DNA from 3 places in the Massilia sp. MP_M2 genome. Region 3 is predicted to be linked to each of the others. Evidence: predicted binding sites of a transcription regulator. Region 3 holds the regulator's gene; each other region holds the start of a gene.

Region 1 (3,277 bases), on a different contig from region 3:
TGTCAGCCAGCCCTGGCGCTCGACCAGGTAGCGCTGCATTTCGGATGTGGTCGAGATCGCACCGCCAAGCGACATCAGCGACAGCGCCAGGAAGTGCGTAAACAGGCTGACCCAGTCGTGCCAGGTGAACACCAGCTGCGGCGCGCTCATGGCTTGAACCTGCGCCAGGCCAGCACGCAGCCCAGGCCACCAAGGCCGAACACGACCGTTGCCAGCGGCACCCGCACCCAGGCCAGCAGCACGAAGCCGAGCACGGCGATCAGCACGCAGGCCACGAGCGGCAGCACGTTCTTGCCCAGCGCGGCCGCCATCTTCAGGCCGGTGGCCGCCACCAGCCCCGCGGCCACGGCCGCCATGCCGCGCAGCGCGCCCTGGACCGCCGGCATGTCGGCGAAGCGGGCATAGACCAGGGCCAGCGCCAGCACCACGACCAGTGGCGCGGCCAGCAAGCCGGCCAGTGCGCTCATCGCGCCGGCCAGGCCGAAGTGGCGCTGGCCAATCATCATCGCCAGGTTGCACACGTTCGGCCCCGGCAAGATCTGCGCGACCGACCATTCTTCGATGAATTCTTCATTGCTCAGCCAGCGTTTGCGCTCGACCATTTCGCGCTGGATCACGGCCAGCACGCCGCCAAAGCCCTGTAGCGCAATCAGTGTGAATGAGACGAACAGGTCGGTGCACGATTCGGGAACGGGGTGGCTGGTGGCCGGTGCGCCCGGCTGCGCGCTCGGGGAGGGAAGGGGCGAAGGACTCATCCCGTTATTATCGCTGCTGCGCGGTATCCGCGCTTTCCACGAGCAATGTATTCGCACATTGATACAGCTTTGCCATTGACTTTGCATCTGCTTGGCCAATAATCGTGGTGCATGACACATCCACCATGATCGGAGATCAGCGATGAAATTACCGCACACGCAAGACATCCATCCATGCGTTGCCGGCGCGTCCGAGCTGCGATCCAATGCTGGCCAGCGTGATGTCGTCACGCGCGGGATTGCCACATTGGGCGAGCTCGGCGTCGTGCCGGCGGTCGAATACCTGAAGTCCAACGGTGTAAGGGCGAAGGTCATCGAGCGCGTGCTGCTTGAACCCGAACGGCGCCGCGCGCTGGCGTGATCTGCACGGTGGCGCGCTCGCTGTCAAGGGTGCGACTGCCTTTGTTTGCGCCCAATGTGCAGTTGTCACCGTCGTTGCCTTCCCAATAGGCAAATTGTTGAAAGCCGCCCCGCAGGCCGTGTTCAGCCTGTCAAGCCCCCTCTTTTCCACATAGTTATTCACAGACTTTGTGGATATCCAGAAAAGGTTTTATTTGTCCGGGGCTTACCGATGGCACTTCAGGTCGGGCCTGATCTTGCGAGCGGGCAAGCATGATGGTCGTGCGATTTAGCGCTTGCGGACCGATACTGGATAAATGTACAGTATCGCTTTCTCCGCTTGCCACTCCATGACCACCGCTACCGCCGCGCCCGCCATCGAAGACCCGTTCGCCAGCCTGAATCCGGCGCAGCGCGCCGCGGTCGAGCACGATATCGGTGTGGAGGCGCCGCGCCCATTGCTGGTGGTGGCCGGTGCGGGCTCCGGCAAGACCAACACGCTGGCGCATCGCGTGGCGCGCCTGATCGGGGCCGGCGCCGATCCGCAGCGCATCCTGCTGCTGACCTTTTCACGCCGCGCGGCTGGCGAAATGACCCAGCGGGCCAGCGGGGTCCTGCACCGGCTGCTGGGCCGCGCCAGCTCGGCCCGGTCCCAGGCGCCGGTGGCGCTGCCCTGGGCCGGCACCTTTCACAGCATCGGCGCGCGCCTGCTGCGCGAATTCGCCGGGCGCATCGGCCTCGATCCGCAATTCACGATCCACGACCGGGGCGACGCCGAAGACCTGATGGGCATGGTGCGCCACGAGATCGGCCTGTCCCGCACCGAAAAACGCTTTCCCATGAAAGGCACCTGCCTGTCGATCTATTCGCGCGTGGTCAATAGCCGCGATCCGCTCGATCAGGTCTTGCAGGCGTATTTCCCGTGGTGCGCAGAATGGGAGGCCCAGCTCAAGACGCTGTTTGGCGCGTATGTCGACGCCAAGCAGGAGCAAAACGTGCTCGACTATGACGACCTGCTGCTGTTCTGGGCCGAGATGGCAGCCGACCCGGTACTTGGGGCTGAATTAGGCAGCTGGTTCGACCATGTTCTGGTCGACGAGTACCAGGATACCAACCGTCTGCAGGCCGCGATCATCACCGGCATGAAACCCGATGGCAGGGGCGTGATGGTGGTCGGCGACGATGCCCAGTCCATCTATGGTTTTCGCGGCGCCACCGTGCGCAACATCCTCGACTTCGCGGGCCAGTTCACGCAGCCGGCGCACGTGATCACGCTCGAGCGCAATTACCGCTCGACGCAGCCGATCCTGGACGCGTCCAACGCCGTCATTGGCGCCGCGCTCGAGCGCCACGCCAAGACACTCTGGACCGACAAGGCATCGACCATCAAGCCGCAACTGGTTCTGATTCCCGACGAAGCCGAGCAGGCGCGCTGGGTCTGCAGTCGCATCCTCGAGCAGCGCGAAGAAGGCGTGCCGCTCAAGTCACAGGCGGTGCTGTTTCGCGCAGCCAGCCACAGCGCCGCGCTCGAACTCGAACTCATGCGGCGCAACGTTCCGTTCGTCAAGTTCGGCGGCCTGAAATTCCTGGAGGCCTCGCATATCAAGGATCTGCTGGCACTGCTGCGTTTTGCCCAGAACCCGAGCGGTCGTCTGGCCGGCTTTCGTGTGCTGCAACTGATTCCGGGAATCGGACAGGCCACCGCCACGCGCGTGCTCGATGCGGTGGGCGAGAGCAGCGATGTTGCCGCCACGCTGGCGGCGTTCCTCGTGCCGGCGCGCTGCAGCGGCGAGTGGCAAGCGTTCTGCGCGTTATACGCGCGGCTGCGCACGCCTGGCCTGCGCTGGCCGCAAGACCTCGAGCTGGCGCGCGACTGGTACGCACCGCACCTGGAGCGGCTGCACGACGATTTCCAGGTGCGCGCGCTCGACCTCGACCAGCTCGTCGCGCTGTCGGCTGGCCATGCCAACCGCGAGAGTTTCTTGGCCGATATCACGCTCGACCCGCCCGAAGCGACGAGCGACCGCGCCGGCCCGCCCTTGCTCGACGACGATTACGTCATCCTCTCGACCATTCATTCAAGCAAGGGGCAAGAGTGGAAAACGGTGCACGTGCTCAATGTCGTCGATGGCTGCATACCGTCGGACATGGCCACTGGAAAGCAGGACGATATCGAGGAAGAG
Region 2 (3,277 bases), on a different contig from region 3:
GATCTCGGCCGGGTCGACTTCGCGCAGGGCCAGTTCGGACTGCATGCGCATGCCGGCCAGCGGCGTCTTCATCTGGTGCGCGGCGTCGGCGATGAAGCGTTTCTGCATCTCCACCGTCTTGCCCAGGCGTTCGAGCATGTCGTTGAACGAGCCGACCAGCGGCGAGATTTCTTCGGGTACCTGGCGCGGATCGATCGGCGACAGATCGTCCTGCGGCCGCGCGCGGATGCGCTGCTGCAGCTCGGCCAGCGGACTCAGGCCGCGCGAGAGCGCGAACCAGACCAGCGCCAGGATCACCGGCAGGATGATGAACTGGGGCAGGATCACGCCCTTGATGATTTCATTGGCCAGGTGTGCGCGCTTGTCGAGCGTTTCGGCCACCTGCACCAGCGCCAGTGATGGCGTCGGCGAGGCCGTGCGTTCGTGCAGCGGATCGAGATTCACATAGGCATAGGCCACGCGGATCGGCGTGCCGTGGATGGTGTCGTTGCGAAATTCGACCGTCCCGCTGCGGGCCGGCTCGCCGGCGCGGTTGGCGCGCGGGCGCGGCAGGTCACGGTCGCCGTCCAGGTGTTCGCCATCCGGGCCAGCCAGCAGGTAATACACGCTGTCGACGTCGTCGGCGCGCAGGATGTCGCGCCCGGCAGTGCGCAGCTGGCCGACCGTCTTGCCACCCACGCTGCGGATCTGCTGGCCCAGCACCGTGACCCGGTCTTCGAGCGCATCGTCGAACGGTTGGTTGGCAATCGACTTCGCCACCAGGTAGGTGATGGCGATGCTCATCGGCCACAGCAGCAGCAGCGGCGCGAGCATCCAGTCGAGGATTTCACCGAACAGCGAGTGGCGGATATTTTCGTCCGGCTCGGGATTGGGCGGAACATACAACGGCTCGAACGACGTCGGCACGTTCATGTTCGGCTGCGGCTGCGGCTGCGGCTGCGGCTGCGGCTGCGGCTGCGGCTGCGGCTGCGCGGGCTCGGGCCCGGGCGTGAAGCCGGCATTCACTTGTCGGCGGCGGTGGTGGCGATGCGGGCGTCGTTCGCGGCCGCCGCGGCAGCAGCAGCGGCGCTGGCCTCGGAGAATTTCTCGAGGCAATACCCAAGGCCGCGCACGGTGGCGATGCGCACGCCCCCGACCTCGATCTTCTTGCGCAGGCGGTGCACATACACTTCGATGGCGTTGTTGGAGACTTCTTCGCCCCATTCGCACAAGTGGTCGACCAGCTGCTCTTTGGAGACGAGGCGCCCGGTGCGCGCCAGCAGCACTTCGAGCAGGCCCAGTTCGCGCGCCGACAGGTCGAGCATCTGGTCGTTGATATAGGCACTGCGCCCGACCTGGTCATACACCAGCGGGCCATGGCGCACGACCGCTGCGCCGCCGCCGGCGCCGCGCCGGGTCAGCGCGCGCACCCGCGCTTCGAGTTCAACCAGCGCGAACGGCTTGGCCATGTAGTCGTCGGCGCCCAGGTCGAGGCCCTCGACGCGCTTTTCGACCGAATCGGCGGCGGTGAGAATCAAGACCGGCAGCAGCGAAGCGCGGGCGCGCAGGCGGCGCAGCACTTCAAGCCCGGACATTTTCGGCAGGCCCAGGTCGAGAATGAGCAGATCGAATTCCTGCGTGGACAGGGCGGTATCGGCATCCTGGCCGTTCTTGACACAATCGATGGCATAGCCGGATTGGCGCAGGGAGCGCGTCAGGCCGTCGGCAAGTACGCTATCATCTTCGGCGAGCAGAATTCGCATGGGGCACCTCTCATAGACGTTGTCGCGTGTTCATCGAACAGGCGTGATCGAACCGGTTCTCATTGTGTTGGATTTGTCGTCACAATGCGAGCCCCGAGCGATTGTTGGTAAAATAACCACGTCTTTTCGCTTGCAAAAACCACTGGATTTTTATACAGTACTGGCTCTTGAAGTGCGCGTGACCGCCCACACCTTGCCTACTCCACGACAGAAAGTACACCATGGACGACAAAAAAACCGCATTGAACGCCGCTGAAAAGGGCAAGGCGCTGGCTGCCGCCCTGGCACAGATTGAAAAGCAGTTCGGCAAGGGCTCGGTGATGCGCATGGATGCGAACACGCCGGTCGAAGAAGTGCAAACGGTCTCCACCGGTTCGCTGGGCCTGGACATCGCGCTGGGCGTCGGTGGCCTGCCGCGCGGCCGTATCGTCGAAATCTACGGTCCTGAATCGTCGGGCAAAACCACGCTGACGCTGCAAACCATCGCCCAGATGCAAAAGCTGGGTGGCACCTGCGCGTTCATCGATGCCGAGCACGCACTCGACGTCACTTACGCGCAAAAGCTGGGCATCAACCTGAGCGAACTGCTGATCTCGCAGCCCGATACCGGCGAGCAGGCGCTTGAAATCACCGACGCGCTGGTGCGCTCGGGCAGTGTCGACCTGGTCGTGATCGACTCGGTCGCGGCCCTGACGCCACGCGCCGAGATCGAAGGCGACATGGGCGACTCGCTGCCCGGCCTGCAGGCGCGCCTGATGTCGCAAGCGCTGCGCAAGCTCACCGGCTCGATCAACCGCACCAACACGCTGGTGATCTTCATCAACCAGATTCGCATGAAGATCGGCGTCATGTTCGGCAGCCCAGAGACCACCACCGGTGGTAACGCGCTGAAGTTCTACGCATCGGTGCGCCTGGACATCCGTCGTACCGGTTCGATCAAGTCGGGTGACGAAGTAATCGGTAACGAAACCAAGGTCAAGGTCGTCAAAAACAAGATCGCCCCGCCATTTAAAGAAGCGCACTTCGACATTCTTTATGGCGAAGGCACGTCACGTGAAGGCGAAATTCTGGATCTTGGCGCAGATAACAAAATCGTCGAGAAGTCGGGCTCGTGGTACAGCTATAACGGCGAGCGTATCGGTCAGGGTAAAGACAACGCGCGTCAGTTCCTGCGTGACCGTCCAGCCCTGGCGCGCGAGATCGAAAACAAGGTCCGTACCGCACTGGGTGTGCGCGAGCTGCCACCGGCGCCGGTTGGCGCCGACAAGCCGAAAGTGCAGGCGGTTAGTGAATAATCAGCCTGGCGCGGGGCGCGGTGGCAGCAGCTTGCCACCGGCGCCCGGCGCCACGCTGATGGGCTGACGTTATCCATGCGAACACCCGTACTCAGTCTCAAAGGCCGCGCGCTGCGCTATCTGTCGCAGCGCGAGCACAGCCGCTTCGAATTGCGCCGCAAACTGTCCAAGTATGCGGAAGAGGGCGATGACGTCGATGCCCTGCTCGATTTCCTTGAAAAAAATAACTGGTTGTCGCAG
Region 3 (3,277 bases):
GAAACACCAGGGCTTTGCTGTTGCGATTTTTCCGTGCAAGAAATCCGTTGAACCTGTAGCTGGCGCCAAGTTCGGCGCTGGCAAACCTGCCCGAAATCTCGCCCGCGGCGAACGCGGGGACTTCGAACGCGACCGACCTTTCGACTCCGGCCTCTTCCTGCTGCGATTCGTGCATCAGGACGGCTGAAACGATTGGCACACCGGCCGGGGTGTAACGCAGTACGTCGCGCTCGGCGATGGTCGCCATGAGCTGGAGGTGGTTTGCGCTGTGCACCCGGTATTACTGGTTACTACGAATAACTGGGAAAAACTTAAGCAGCAGCAGGCGCTGGCGCAGCGGCTGGAGCGGCTGCAGGCGCAGCGGCTTCGGCACGGTGGCTCTTGGCTGCGTCTTCGCGCTGCACCGATTTCATCATCGGCGACGGTGCGGTTTCAGCTTTTTTCAGCTTGACGGTCAGGTGACGCAGAACCGCATCATTGAACTTGAATGCAGTTTCCAGCTCGACCAGGGTCTCGTTGTCGCATTCGATGTTCAGGCAGATGTAGTGTGCTTTTGGCAGCTTCTGGATCTGGTATGCCATCTGGCGGCGGCCCCAGTCTTCAACGCGATGGATGTTACCGCCGCGGCTGGTCACCGTGGTCTTGTAACGCTCGATCATCGCCGGGACTTGTTCGCTCTGGTCCGGATGGACGATAAACACGATTTCATAATGACGCATGCATTACTCCTTGAGGACGTTTAACAAATGCCCACCTCGGCGTCAAGACGAGTGTGGGAAGGGAAAGCCGGCAATTATAACCCGGATCTCGGTGGCTTGGAAAGCCCAATGACGCATTGCAGGCACGTTCAGCCCGTCTTGCGACAGATCTGACTCGACAATTCCGGGGTTTTGGCGCATGTTTGGACCCTGAATCGGGATTTTCGCGATATTTTTTGCGTTTCCCCTTGCGCGCGGCAGAATACTGTACAAAAATACAGGTTACACACATAACCGGTTGCTGTAACACATTTATGCTAAAGCTCACTGCACGGCAAGAACAGATCCTGAACCTGATCAAGGAAGCGATCGAGAACACCGGTTTCCCCCCGACCCGGGCTGAAATCGCTTCCGAACTTGGTTTCCGCTCGGCCAATGCGGCTGAAGAACATCTGCAAGCGCTGGCGCGCAAGGGCGCCATCGAAATTTCGCCGGGCACGTCGCGTGGCATTCGCCTGATCGGCGCGAGCGTCGAGGCGATTCCGATGCCGCCACCGTCGTTCATGTCGCTGCCGCTGGTCGGGCGCGTCGCGGCGGGCAATCCGATCCTGGCGCAGGAGCACGTCGAAGCCACTTACAACGTCGACGCCGCGATGTTCGCAGCGCGGCCCGATTTTCTGCTGAAGGTCAAGGGCTGGTCGATGCGCGACGCCGGCATCATGGATGGCGACTTTTTGGCGGTCAAGAAAATCGACAGCGCCAAGAATGGCCAGATCGTCGTCGCGCGCCTGGGCGACGAAGTCACGGTCAAGCGCTATCGCAAGACGGGTGATCTGGTCGAGCTGCTGCCAGAAAACCCCGACTTCAACATCATTGCCGTCTCGCCAGACGAAGAGTTTGCACTCGAAGGCCTGGCTGTTGGTCTGATGCGTAGCTGGAACTGATGCAAAGGCGCCGGCCTCTCCCTGCCGGCGCCCGTCCTGCCCTGCCTACTTCGACGCCTTCTTCACGACCGCATTGTGCTGGCTGACAAAGGCCTCGGTCGCACTGCGCCACGCGGCAAAATCGGCCAGGATCATCTTTGAATTGACCTTCGCGCCTTCCGCGATATTCTGCCGCACCTGCTCCAGGTAGGCTGCCGATGCCTCTGTTTCCTGCTTGTTCATCAGCTTGGCGATATCGGCCGGAATCTTCTTGGTCAATGGCGACTGCGCGTTCAGGTTCGTTACCATCTTGTTATAGCAATCCTGCCAGCCCGTCACCAGCTTGTTGACGCGATCGATCTCGTCGTTGACTTTCGACACGGCTGGAATGCGCGGCGACGGGCAACGGTATTCGCCCGACTGCAGCTCGGCGCCATCGTAGCCCTTGATCCAGTAATCGATCTCGGCGCGCTTGGTCACGCGCTGTTCCATCACGACCAGCGATTCGGCCGCGACCTTGTTGCCCTTGGCCGCCGACTTTTCGAACAATGCCTTGGCCGCCGCCTCGTCGACGGCGCCCGCTTCGCCATACCAGTACATCTGGCCCAGCTGCTGCTGCGCTTGTGGATTGCCGGCATTGGCCAGCTTGGTGTAGAGCTTGAGCGCGCCCGCGTAATCCTTCTTTTCGAACAGCGCATTGGCGTCTTCCAGCTCGCCCGCATAGGCAGTGCTGGCGATGCTCAGGGGCAGGTACAGGGACAGGCAGAGCAGGAAACGTTTCATGGGCATCCGAAGAAAATGACAAGCTGACGATGGCGCATCATAGCCCCCTTTTACAGCCAAACTCAACCGTAAAAATGACAAGGCCGGCATCGCGCCGGCCTTCTTTGCATGGCTTTACGCCACGCGGTAACGCCACGCGGTAACGCCACGCGGTAACGCCACGCGGTAACGCCGCGCGGTAACGCCGCGCGATACGCCGCGCGGTAACGCCGGGCGGTACGCCGTACTTACGCGTCCAGCGCCTGGCGGAAGTCTTCAACCAGGTCATCGGTGTCCTCGATGCCCACCGACACACGGATCAGCGACTCGGCAATGCCCATGCTGGCGCGGCGCTCGGCGCCCATCTCGAAGAAGATCGTGTGCGCCACCGGAATGACCAGCGTACGGTTGTCGCCCAGGTTCGACGCCGGAATCGCCAGCTGCAGGCGATTGAGGTAATCGAACGGATCGATGGCCTCGTGCAGCTCGAAGCTGAGCAGCGAACCACCGGCGCGAAACAGCGACGTGACAATACCATGCTGTGGGTGCGAGGCCAGGCCCGGATAGTGGACCTTCGCCACGCGCTCGTCAGCCTCGAGCATCGTGGCCAGCGCCAGTGCATTGGCGCAGGTACGCGTCATGCGCAGCGCCAGTGTCTCGGCGCCGACGGCGATGTGATGCGCCGCTTCCGGCCCAAGCGAGGCGCCGAAGTCGCGCAGCGCTTTCGCGCGCAGTTGCGCCATGCCCTGGGCCTGCGCCGGCTGCTTGCGAAAGTTCGGTGCGATGTTGGGGAAGGTGCTCCAGTCAAACAGCCCGGTATCAGTCAGCGCGCCGCCGAGCGCGATGCCGTGACCACCGATGGACTTGGTCAGCGAATTGACCACGAGACCAGCA

Evidence for each region. Region 3 encodes LexA, which represses DNA repair genes until DNA is damaged. Its sites were predicted from a motif close to ACTGTATNNNNATACAGT; they were not measured.
Region 1: a site for LexA is predicted at 1,403-1,420, ahead of RCH14_RS16060 (ATP-dependent helicase). Genes of this name have one in related genera too.
Region 2: a site for LexA is predicted at 1,884-1,901, ahead of recA (recombinase RecA). Genes of this name have one in related genera too.

What each region holds. Positions count from the first base shown of each region.
Region 1 is NZ_JBCHJF010000007.1:154,640-157,916, reverse strand. Features, by position in the region: gene RCH14_RS16075 (chromate transporter) at 1-150, opposite strand, end outside; gene RCH14_RS16070 (chromate transporter) at 147-755, opposite strand; gene RCH14_RS16065 (hypothetical protein) at 898-1,116, shown strand; gene RCH14_RS16060 (ATP-dependent helicase) at 1,445-3,277, shown strand, end outside.
Region 2 is NZ_JBCHJF010000004.1:275,431-278,707, reverse strand. Features, by position in the region: gene RCH14_RS11575 (sensor histidine kinase N-terminal domain-containing protein) at 1-912, opposite strand, end outside; gene RCH14_RS11570 (response regulator transcription factor) at 1,002-1,742, opposite strand; gene recA (recombinase RecA) at 1,964-3,037, shown strand; gene recX (recombination regulator RecX) at 3,113-3,277, shown strand, end outside.
Region 3 is NZ_JBCHJF010000002.1:175,773-179,049, reverse strand. Features, by position in the region: gene priB (primosomal replication protein N) at 1-274, opposite strand, end outside; gene rpsF (30S ribosomal protein S6) at 312-719, opposite strand; gene lexA (transcriptional repressor LexA) at 1,013-1,642, shown strand; gene RCH14_RS05590 (sel1 repeat family protein) at 1,688-2,404, opposite strand; gene RCH14_RS05585 (cystathionine gamma-synthase family protein) at 2,632-3,277, opposite strand, start outside.